4 regions of the Streptomyces sp. NPDC004111 genome follow, and region 1 is predicted to be linked to each of the others. Evidence: riboswitches for the same ligand, from Rfam matches in the RefSeq annotation. Region 1 holds a riboswitch; each other region holds the start of a gene.

Region 1 (2,183 bases):
ATGTAGTCCACGCCCTGCTCGGCCTGCTCGATGACGGTGTCCTTGTAGATCTCCCAGGTCAGGTCCTCGGCACGGCCGTCGACCTTCTCCAGCGCCTGGTACAGCGGGACGGTGCCGATCGGGACCGGGGCGTTGCGCAGGATCCACTCGCGGGTGGTGTGGATATTGCGGCCGGTGGAGAGGTCCATGACCGTGTCGGCGCCCCACTGGGTGGCCCAGGTCATCTTGTCCACCTCCTCCTCGATGGAGGAAGTGACCGCGGAGTTCCCGATGTTGGCGTTGACCTTCACCAGGAACCGCTTGCCGATGATCATCGGCTCGATCTCCGGGTGGTTCACGTTCGCGGGCAGTACCGCGCGACCCGCCGCGATCTCCTCCCGTACGACCTCGGGGGAAACGTTCTCCCGGATCGCCACGTACTCCATCTCCGGCGTGATCTCCCCGCGCCGTGCGTACGCGAGCTGCGTGACGGCCTGCCCGTCGCGGCCCCGGCGGGGCTGGCGCGGGCGGCCGGGGAAGACCGCGTCCAGGTTCCGCAGGCCCCCGCGCGGGGACGTGTGCTTGATGCCGTCGTCCTCGGGGCGCACCGGACGGCCCGCGTACTCCTCGGTGTCGCCGCGGCCGACGATCCAGTTCTCCCGCAGCGGGGCGAGGCCGCGCCGTACGTCAGTCTCGATCGACGGGTCGGTGTACGGGCCGGACGTGTCGTACAGCGTCACGTCCTTCCCGTTGGTCAGGTGCACCTGACGGACCGGCACCCGGAGGTCGGGGCGCGAGCCCTCGACGTATCCCTTGTGCCAGCCGGGCTTGCGCCCGTCCTGGTCGGAGGCAGGCGTGCGTGCATCCATGGTGGTCATGAGACCTACTCCCTACGCCGGCATTACCCGGTAACAGGTTCGGCGGTCGACGCAGCCGTGTCCGTACGCATGTGTACGGAGGTCAGCGCCCTCTCAGCCCGGTGCTCCGAGCTCCCGCGTGTACAAAGGTTCGCCCTCACGCTAGCGCCACCCCGGCCGCGCTGAACAGAGGGCCCCTGCCGTTCTTGCGATGATCGGGCGGTGACCCCATCACAGCCACCCCCACAGCCGACGCCTCCGCCGACGACGCCGGGCCCGCCGCCCCCGCCTGCTCCTCCGCAGGGCCACGGGCACGGTCACAGCCACGGGCACAGCCATGCCCACGGCCCTGTGGCGCCCGTCTCCAAGCACCTGCGCAAGGTGATCGCCGCGGTGCTGATTCCTTTCGCCACGGCCGTCGTTGTCGGTCTCGCCGTGCTGTGGCCGGGGGGTGCGCCCGCGCACGAACGCACCGGCGTGGGCTTCGACCGGCAGACCGAGCAGGGCCGGGTCGTCCAGGTCGACGAGATCGACTGCAAGGAGGCCAACGTCGCCCAGCAGCCCCCGGCGGCCTCCCGGCCGGACGGCGACCCCGCGGCGAAGGCACCCGGGGGCACCTGCAAGAAGGCGTCCGTCGAGGTCGTCACCGGGGCGAACAAGGGCCGCACCTTCACCGAGATCGTCCAGCCAGGTGCGACACGGCAGTTGAAGGAGGGTCAGGGGGTGGTCGTCGCGTACGCCCCCGACGCGCCCCGCGAGCTCCAGTACTCCGTCACGGACGTGACCCGGAAGCTCCCGCTCGCCCTGCTCGCCGGCATCTTCGCGGTGGCCGTGGTGCTCGTCGGCCGGATGAAGGGGGTGATGGCGCTGATCGCGCTGGTCGCGTCGTTCGCGGTGCTGACCCTGTTCATCCTGCCCGCCATCCTCCAGGGGTCGAATCCGCTGGTCGTGGCCGTAGTCGGGGCCAGCGCCATCATGCTGATCGCGCTCTACGCCTGCCACGGGCTCAACGCGCGCACCTCCGTGGCGGTCGTCGGCACGCTCGTCTCGCTGCTGCTGATCGGACTGCTCGGCTCGCTCTTCATCGGCTGGGCGTTCCTGTCGGGCAACATCGACGACAACACGGGCCTGATCCACAGCCTCTACCCGTCGATCGACATGAGCGGGCTGCTTCTCGCGGGCGTCATCATCGGCTCGCTCGGCGTCCTCGACGACGTGACCGTCACGCAGACCTCGGCGGTATGGGAACTCCACCAGGCCGACCCGAGGATGGGCCCGCGCGCCCTCTACCGGGCCGGCATCCGGATCGGCCGCGACCACATCGCCTCCGTGGTGAACACCCTGGTC
Region 2 (2,183 bases), on a different contig from region 1:
CGAGGTCGTCCGGTGTCGAAGGCGCGGGGTGTGCCGCGGCAAGCTGTTCGGCGAGTTCGCGGTACCCCTCGGCCGCCACCGCGGAGACGAGCGTGTCGCGGTCCGCGTAGTGGCGGTACGGGGCCGTCGGCGACACCCCCGCCCGTCGGGCGACCGCACGCAGCGACAGGCCGGCGCTGCCGTCCTCCTCCAGCAGTTCGCGGGCGGCCCGCAGGCAGGCGGCCCGCAGGTTCCCGTGGTGGTACGCGGCGCCTTGCGGCATGGGCGACACTCCTCGATGTTCACGACGCGCACATCACCCTCCCAGGTGAACGCTGCCTCCACCGTAAGCTCTCGCCGGGCCGCGGCCCGCTCCCCCGCGCCGACGGCGTTCGGCACCACTCGGCGGTTGCTGACCTGCGGTTTCGGTAGCGTGAGCAGCTACCGCATGGAGCGACCATGCGCCCGGCCGTTCCGCACGGGGGATTCCGTACGGGGAACTCCCTCCGAGGGGTTCCGTACGAGGGATTCCGGCGCTGAGCGACGGGGCTGCGACGACCGAGAGGCCGCGATGACCGAACCGACCAAGCCCGAGATCGTACGGGCGGAGGGCGACGCGCCCCAGGAGCTGACCGTCCGGGACCTCGTCGTCGGGGACGGGCCCGAGGCGAAGCCGGGACGGGTCGTGCGGATGCACTACGTCGGGGTCGCCTTCGCGTCCGGGAAGGAGTTCGACGCCTCCTGGGACAGGGACGAGCCGTTCAAGTTCGCGGTCGGCGGCGGCCGGGCCGTCAAGGGCCTGGACCGGGGGATCCGGGGCATGAGGGTCGGCGGGCGGCGCGAGATCGTCGTTCCGCCGCGCCTCGGCTACGGCAAGGAGTCCCCCACGCCGCTGATCCCTCCGCATTCCACGCTCGTCTTCGTGGTGGACCTGCTCTCCGTGGTCTGAGGGGCCGGGGCCGCCGCACCCCGAGTGGCGGCTTCCGTCCCCGGGGGAGGTACATTGCGTGTCGACCACCGCGGGAGCTCGGGAGCAGCCGGGCTGAGAGGGCGGACGGGAGTTGTTTTCTCCCCTTTTCGCCGACCGCATGAACCTGGACCGGGTAATGCCGGCGTAGGAAGGGTGTTGACGATGGGTACTGCCTCCGTACCTGCCCGGCACGGCGCTGCCGTGTCCCCCGATGCCGTGGCGGACGTGATCGCGTCGCTGCGGACCTCCGCACCCCTTGTGCACTGCCTGACCAATGTCGTGGTCTCGCAGTTCACCGCGAACGTGCTGCTCGCGGTGGGTGCCGCCCCCGCGATGGTGCACAGCGCGGAGGAGGCCGGGGCGCTGGCCCGGGTGGCCGGGGGCGTCCTGGTCAACCTCGGGACGGTCACCTCCGTGACGGCGGACGCCATGCGCGTCGCGGTCACGGAAGCGGCCGGGGCCGGGCGGCCGTGGGTGCTCGACCCGGTGGCCGTCGGTCCGCTTCCCTGGCGTACCGGACTCGCGCACGAACTGCTGGCGAGCGCGCCCCCGGCGGTCGTTCGCGGCAACGCCTCCGAGATCCTGGCGCTGGACGGCGGCCGGGGCGGGCGCGGCGTGGACAGCACGGACACCCCCGAGTCCGCGCTGGAAGCGGCCACCGGGCTGGCCCGGCGCTACGGGTGCGCGGTGGCGGTGAGCGGTCCGGTGGACGTCCTCACGGACGGTACGCGCGTGGTACGTCTGGCCAACGGGCACCCCCTGCTGTCCCTGGTGACGGGAACGGGCTGCGCGCTCGGCGCCCTGGTGGCCGCCTGCACCGCCGTCACCGGTGACGCGCTGCTCGCCGCCACGGCCGCGACCGCTCTGCTCACGGTGGCCGCCGAGGACGCGGCGACCCGCGCGGCGGGACCGGGCACGTTCGCGGTCGCGCTGATCGACGGGCTGTACGAACTCGGCCCGGACCGGCTCGCCGAGGCCGTCAACCTGCGCTGAGAGCCAGCGGACTGCGGGGTTCCGTACCGCGTGGTCGTCCCGGTCCCCGCTGGACAGGCCCGCTCCTGGACCCCGTTCGCGGCGATCCCGCACTCGGCTCCGGTACCCGCTCCCTCCCCCGTGGAGGTTCCCGGGCCTCTGCATGCCGGCGCCCTCCTCTGCCCTGCACCTCCCCCGTCCCGCCCGCCCGGCGCGGGAAGCCTTCAAGGACCCCTTTCCATGCGACCTGCTCTCGACCTGT
Region 3 (2,183 bases), on a different contig from region 1:
CCTCACGCCCGCCGAGCGCAAGGAGGCCGTGGCCGAGATCGGTGAGAAGCCGTTCCGCGCCAAGCAGCTTTCCCAGCACTACTTCGCCCGGTACGCCCACGACCCCGCCCAGTGGACCGACATCCCGGCCGGCTCGCGGGAGAAGCTGCGCGAGGCGCTGCTGCCCGAGCTGATGACGGTCGTGCGGCACCTGTCGACCGACCAGGACACCACCCGCAAGACGCTGTGGAAGATGCACGACGGGACGCTCGTCGAGTCGGTGCTGATGCGCTACCCGGACCGGGTGACCATGTGCATCTCCTCGCAGGCCGGGTGCGGGATGAACTGCCCGTTCTGCGCGACCGGACAGGCCGGGCTCGACCGGAACCTGTCGACCGCGGAGATCGTGCACCAGATCGTGGACGGCATGCGCGCGCTGCGCGACGGCGAGGTCCCGGGCGGACCGGCGCGGCTGTCCAACATCGTCTTCATGGGCATGGGCGAGCCGCTGGCCAACTACAAGCGCGTCGTCGGCGCGATCCGCCGGCTGACCGACCCGGAGCCGGACGGGCTCGGCCTGTCGCAGCGCGGCATCACCGTCTCGACCGTCGGCCTGGTGCCCGCGATGCTGCGGTTCGCCGACGAGGGCTTCAAGTGCCGCCTCGCGGTCTCGCTGCACGCGCCGGACGACGAGCTGCGCGACACCCTGGTGCCGGTCAACACCCGGTGGAAGGTGCGCGAGGTACTGGACGCGGCGTGGGAGTACGCGGAGAAGTCCGGCCGCCGCATCTCCATCGAGTACGCCCTGATCAGGGACATCAACGACCAGGCCTGGCGTGGTGACAGGCTCGGCCGGCTGCTGAAGAACAAGCGGGTGCACGTCAACCTGATCCCGCTGAACCCGACGCCCGGCTCCAAGTGGACCGCCTCGCGTCCCGAGGACGAGAAGGCGTTCGTCGAGGCCATCGCGGCCCATGGGGTGCCGGTGACCGTGCGCGACACCCGCGGTCAGGAGATCGACGGCGCCTGCGGCCAGCTGGCGGCGTCCGAGCGGTAGCACGTTCGAATCTGGTTGTACGCTTGAGCGCACATTTGCATATTCCGACAGGGGAGCGCCACAGCGCTGAGAGTGCAGTCCTGCTGCAGACCCTCTGAACCTTGCCCAGGTCATTCTGGGTAGGAAGTTCGGTCGTTACTCAAGCTGTTGCGCCCTGCCCGTTTTCCGGAGGTGTTCTCCGCGAGCGGGCGGGGCCGCGTCTCTTCCTGGTCATTTCCAGGAGGAAAACACCAGTGAGCACCATCAAGAGGTACGCGGCGATATCGTTCGCCGCCGCGCTCGGCGTCAGCGCGCTGGCCGCCTGCGGCGGCAAGTCCGCCGGTGACCGGCAGACCGACGGGGACGGGCCGAAGACCGTCACGCTGGTCAGCCACGACTCGTTCAGCGTCTCGGACTCCGTGCTCAAGGAGTTCACCAAGCAGACCGGCTACACCGTCAAGGTGCTGAAGAGCGGCGACGCGGGGGCCGCGCTCAACCAGGAGATCCTCACCAAGGGCTCGCCGCGCGGCGACGTCTTCTTCGGCGTCGACAACACCCTCCTCTCCCGCGCCCTCGACAACGGCCTCTTCACCCCCTACGAGGCCAAGGGCCTCGCCGGGATCCCGGCCGACCTCCAGCTGGACAAGGGCGAACACCGGGTCACGCCCGTCGACACCGGCGACATCTGCGTCAACTACGACAAGAAGTACTTCGCCGACAAGAAGCTGGCGCCGCCGCAGAGCCTGGACGACCTGACCAAGCCCGCGTACAAGAATCTGCTGGTCACCGAGAACGCGGCGACCTCCTCGCCCGGCCTGGGCTTCCTCCTCGCGACCGCCGGAAAGTACGGCGACGACGGCTGGCAGGGGTACTGGCAGAAGCTGAAGGACAACGGCGTCAAGGTCGTCGACGGCTGGGAGCAGGCCTACAACGAGGAGTTCTCCGGGTCCGCCGGCGGAAAGAAGGCCAAGGCGGACCGGCCGCTGGTGGTCTCCTACGCCTCCAGCCCGCCCGTCGAGGTGCTCTACGCCCAGCCGCGTCCCGCCGAGGCGCCCACCGGGGTGCTGACCGGCACCTGCTTCCGCCAGATCGAGTTCGCGGGCCTGCTGGGCGGCGCGAAGAACGAGGCCGGCGGCAAGGCGCTGCTCGACTTCCTCGTCGGGGCCGA
Region 4 (2,183 bases), on a different contig from region 1:
GCGCCGGTGGCCAGGACCAGGCTGTCGTACGCGAGGGGGCCGGTGAGGGTGTCGATCTCGTGGTCCGCCGGGCGCACGCCGGTCACCTCGCAGCCCAGCCGCAGTTCGACGCCGAGCGCCTCGAAGTCGACCTCGAAGGCCGAGCCGTCGGCCTTGCCGAGCAGGACGGCCTTGGACAGCGGCGGCCGGTCGTAGGGCCGGTGCCGTTCGGCGCCGATCAGCACGAGGGCTCCGTCGAAACCCTGCTCGCGCAGGGCCACCGCGGTCTGCACCCCGGCCATGCCCGCGCCGACGACGACGATTCGCTTCTGCTCGCTCACCCGACCACCTTAGTTATCTGACGCTCCGTCAGGACAGTGGGCCCCCGGCCGGGTCCCCTCCGGCCGGGGCGTCCCCGACCAGGAGTTCCTCGACCGTGCTCGTCCCACTGCCCTCCTGTGACTCCCATGCCCAGCTCTCCTCCAGCCGAACTCTGCCGTCGGCCGTGAGTACGACCGTGGAAAGGCAGTGGCCGGACGAGGTGGTGCCGTCCGTCTTCAGCTGTACGTACCGGAAGTCCAGGCGGTCCCCCGCGCGCGTGCCCACCAGATGTCCCCGCACGACGTCGCCGCCCGCGTAGTCGGCCCAGATCAGGCCGTCCCGCTCGTGGTACGTGAACCGGGTACGGGTGCCGACCTGCCCGGGGGCCTGGTCGGCGACCGGGGCGAGGAGGAGACCGTCGAGCGAACGGGGCACGGGGGACGCTCCCTTACAGCTTGTTGAAGCCAAGGATTAGGCTGGCCACCGTAAACCACCCCCGGGGGACCCTTCGCGGTAGCCCCGGCAGAACAGAAGACCGCACTCACGGGAGCCCGGCGGACCGGGCTGAGAGGGAGGCTGCCACCGCCTCCGACCGTACGAACCTGATCCGGGTCATGCCGGCGAAGGGAGGGGCTGGACGCCCATGCACACCTCTGTCGGAAGGCAGCCGTACGACGTCCTGGTCGTCGGCGGCGGCATCATCGGCCTGGTCACCGCCTGGCGGGCCGCACAGCGCGGGCTGCGCACCGCGCTCGCCGACCCCGAACCGGGCGGCGGGGCCGCCCGGGTGGCGGCCGGAATGCTCGCCGCCGTCACCGAACTCCACTACGGCGAGCAGACCCTGCTCGGCCTCAACCTCGCCTCCGCGCGCCGCTATCCGGCCTTCGTCGCCGAACTGGAGGAGGCGAGCGGCCGGGACACCGGCTACCGCACCTGCGGCACGCTGGCCGTCGCCCTGGACGCGGACGACCGGTCCCACCTGCGCGAACTGCACGCGCTGCAACGGCGGTGCGGGCTGGAGTCGGAGTGGCTGAGCGGGCGCGAGTGCCGCCGCCTGGAGCCGATGCTCGCCCCCGGGGTGCGCGGCGGGCTGCGGGTGGACGGCGACCACCAGATCGACCCGCGGCGGCTGGCCGACGCCCTCGTGACGGCCTGCGAACGCGCCGGGGTCGCCCTGTACCGGCTGGCGGCCGAGCGGCTGTCCGTCGCCCGGGAGCGGGCCACGGGCGCGGTCCTGGCCGACGGCACCGAGATCGTCGCCGACCAGGTGGTACTGGCCGCCGGGAGCCTCAGCGGGCGGCTCGCCGGGGTGCCCGCCGAGGCGCTGCCGCCGGTGCGCCCGGTCAAGGGCCAGGTGCTGCGGCTGACCGTGCCGCCCGCGTACGCGCCGTTCCTCAGCCGGACGGTACGGGCCGTGGTCCGCGGCAGCCACGTCTACCTGGTGCCGCGCGAGAACGGCGAACTGGTCGTCGGCGCCACCACCGAGGAACTCGGCTGGGACACCACCGTCACCGCGGGCGGCGTGTACGAGCTGCTGCGCGACGCGCACGAGCTGGTCCCCGGCATCACCGAGCTCCCGCTCACCGAGACCCTGGCCGGACTGCGCCCCGGCTCCCCCGACAACGCCCCGCTGCTCGGCCCGACCGCCCTGCCCGGTCTGCTGCTGGCCACCGGGCACTACCGCAACGGGGTGCTGCTGACGCCGGTCACCGGGGACGCCATGGCGGACGTGCTGACCTCGGGCGAACTGCCCGACGCGGTACGCCCGTTCACCCCCCGCCGGTTCGCCCCGGCCCCGTCGCCTTCGCCCGTACCCGAGGAGCAGCCCGCATGAGCCCTACGACAGCCCTGGCCGTGTCCGTGAACGGCGAGCGGCGGGAACT

What was found. A riboswitch is a leader RNA that binds a small molecule or an ion and turns the genes downstream of it on or off. The one in region 1 is predicted to bind thiamine pyrophosphate.
Region 2: it holds a riboswitch for thiamine pyrophosphate, as region 1 does, so the genes downstream of both, thiM (hydroxyethylthiazole kinase) here and thiC (phosphomethylpyrimidine synthase ThiC) in region 1, are expected to answer to the same signal.
Region 3: it holds a riboswitch for thiamine pyrophosphate, as region 1 does, so the genes downstream of both, ACFYVL_RS16540 (thiamine ABC transporter substrate binding subunit) here and thiC (phosphomethylpyrimidine synthase ThiC) in region 1, are expected to answer to the same signal.
Region 4: it holds a riboswitch for thiamine pyrophosphate, as region 1 does, so the genes downstream of both, thiO (glycine oxidase ThiO) here and thiC (phosphomethylpyrimidine synthase ThiC) in region 1, are expected to answer to the same signal.

Annotation. Positions count from the first base shown of each region.
Region 1 is NZ_JBIAMU010000032.1:41,698-43,880, reverse strand. It holds gene thiC (phosphomethylpyrimidine synthase ThiC) at 1-857, opposite strand, end outside; TPP riboswitch at 850-985, opposite strand; gene ACFYVL_RS41190 (YibE/F family protein) at 1,059-2,183, shown strand, end outside.
Region 2 is NZ_JBIAMU010000001.1:399,412-401,594, forward strand. It holds gene ACFYVL_RS01760 (TetR/AcrR family transcriptional regulator) at 1-262, opposite strand, end outside; gene ACFYVL_RS01765 (FKBP-type peptidyl-prolyl cis-trans isomerase) at 551-928, shown strand; TPP riboswitch at 989-1,118, shown strand; gene thiM (hydroxyethylthiazole kinase) at 1,112-1,942, shown strand; gene thiE (thiamine phosphate synthase) at 2,162-2,183, shown strand, end outside.
Region 3 is NZ_JBIAMU010000007.1:221,591-223,773, forward strand. It holds gene rlmN (23S rRNA (adenine(2503)-C(2))-methyltransferase RlmN) at 1-1,036, shown strand, start outside; TPP riboswitch at 1,076-1,180, shown strand; gene ACFYVL_RS16540 (thiamine ABC transporter substrate binding subunit) at 1,270-2,183, shown strand, end outside.
Region 4 is NZ_JBIAMU010000012.1:105,048-107,230, reverse strand. It holds gene ACFYVL_RS23560 (NAD(P)/FAD-dependent oxidoreductase) at 1-281, opposite strand, end outside; gene ACFYVL_RS23555 (hypothetical protein) at 349-735, opposite strand; TPP riboswitch at 834-946, shown strand; gene thiO (glycine oxidase ThiO) at 944-2,134, shown strand; gene thiS (sulfur carrier protein ThiS) at 2,131-2,183, shown strand, end outside.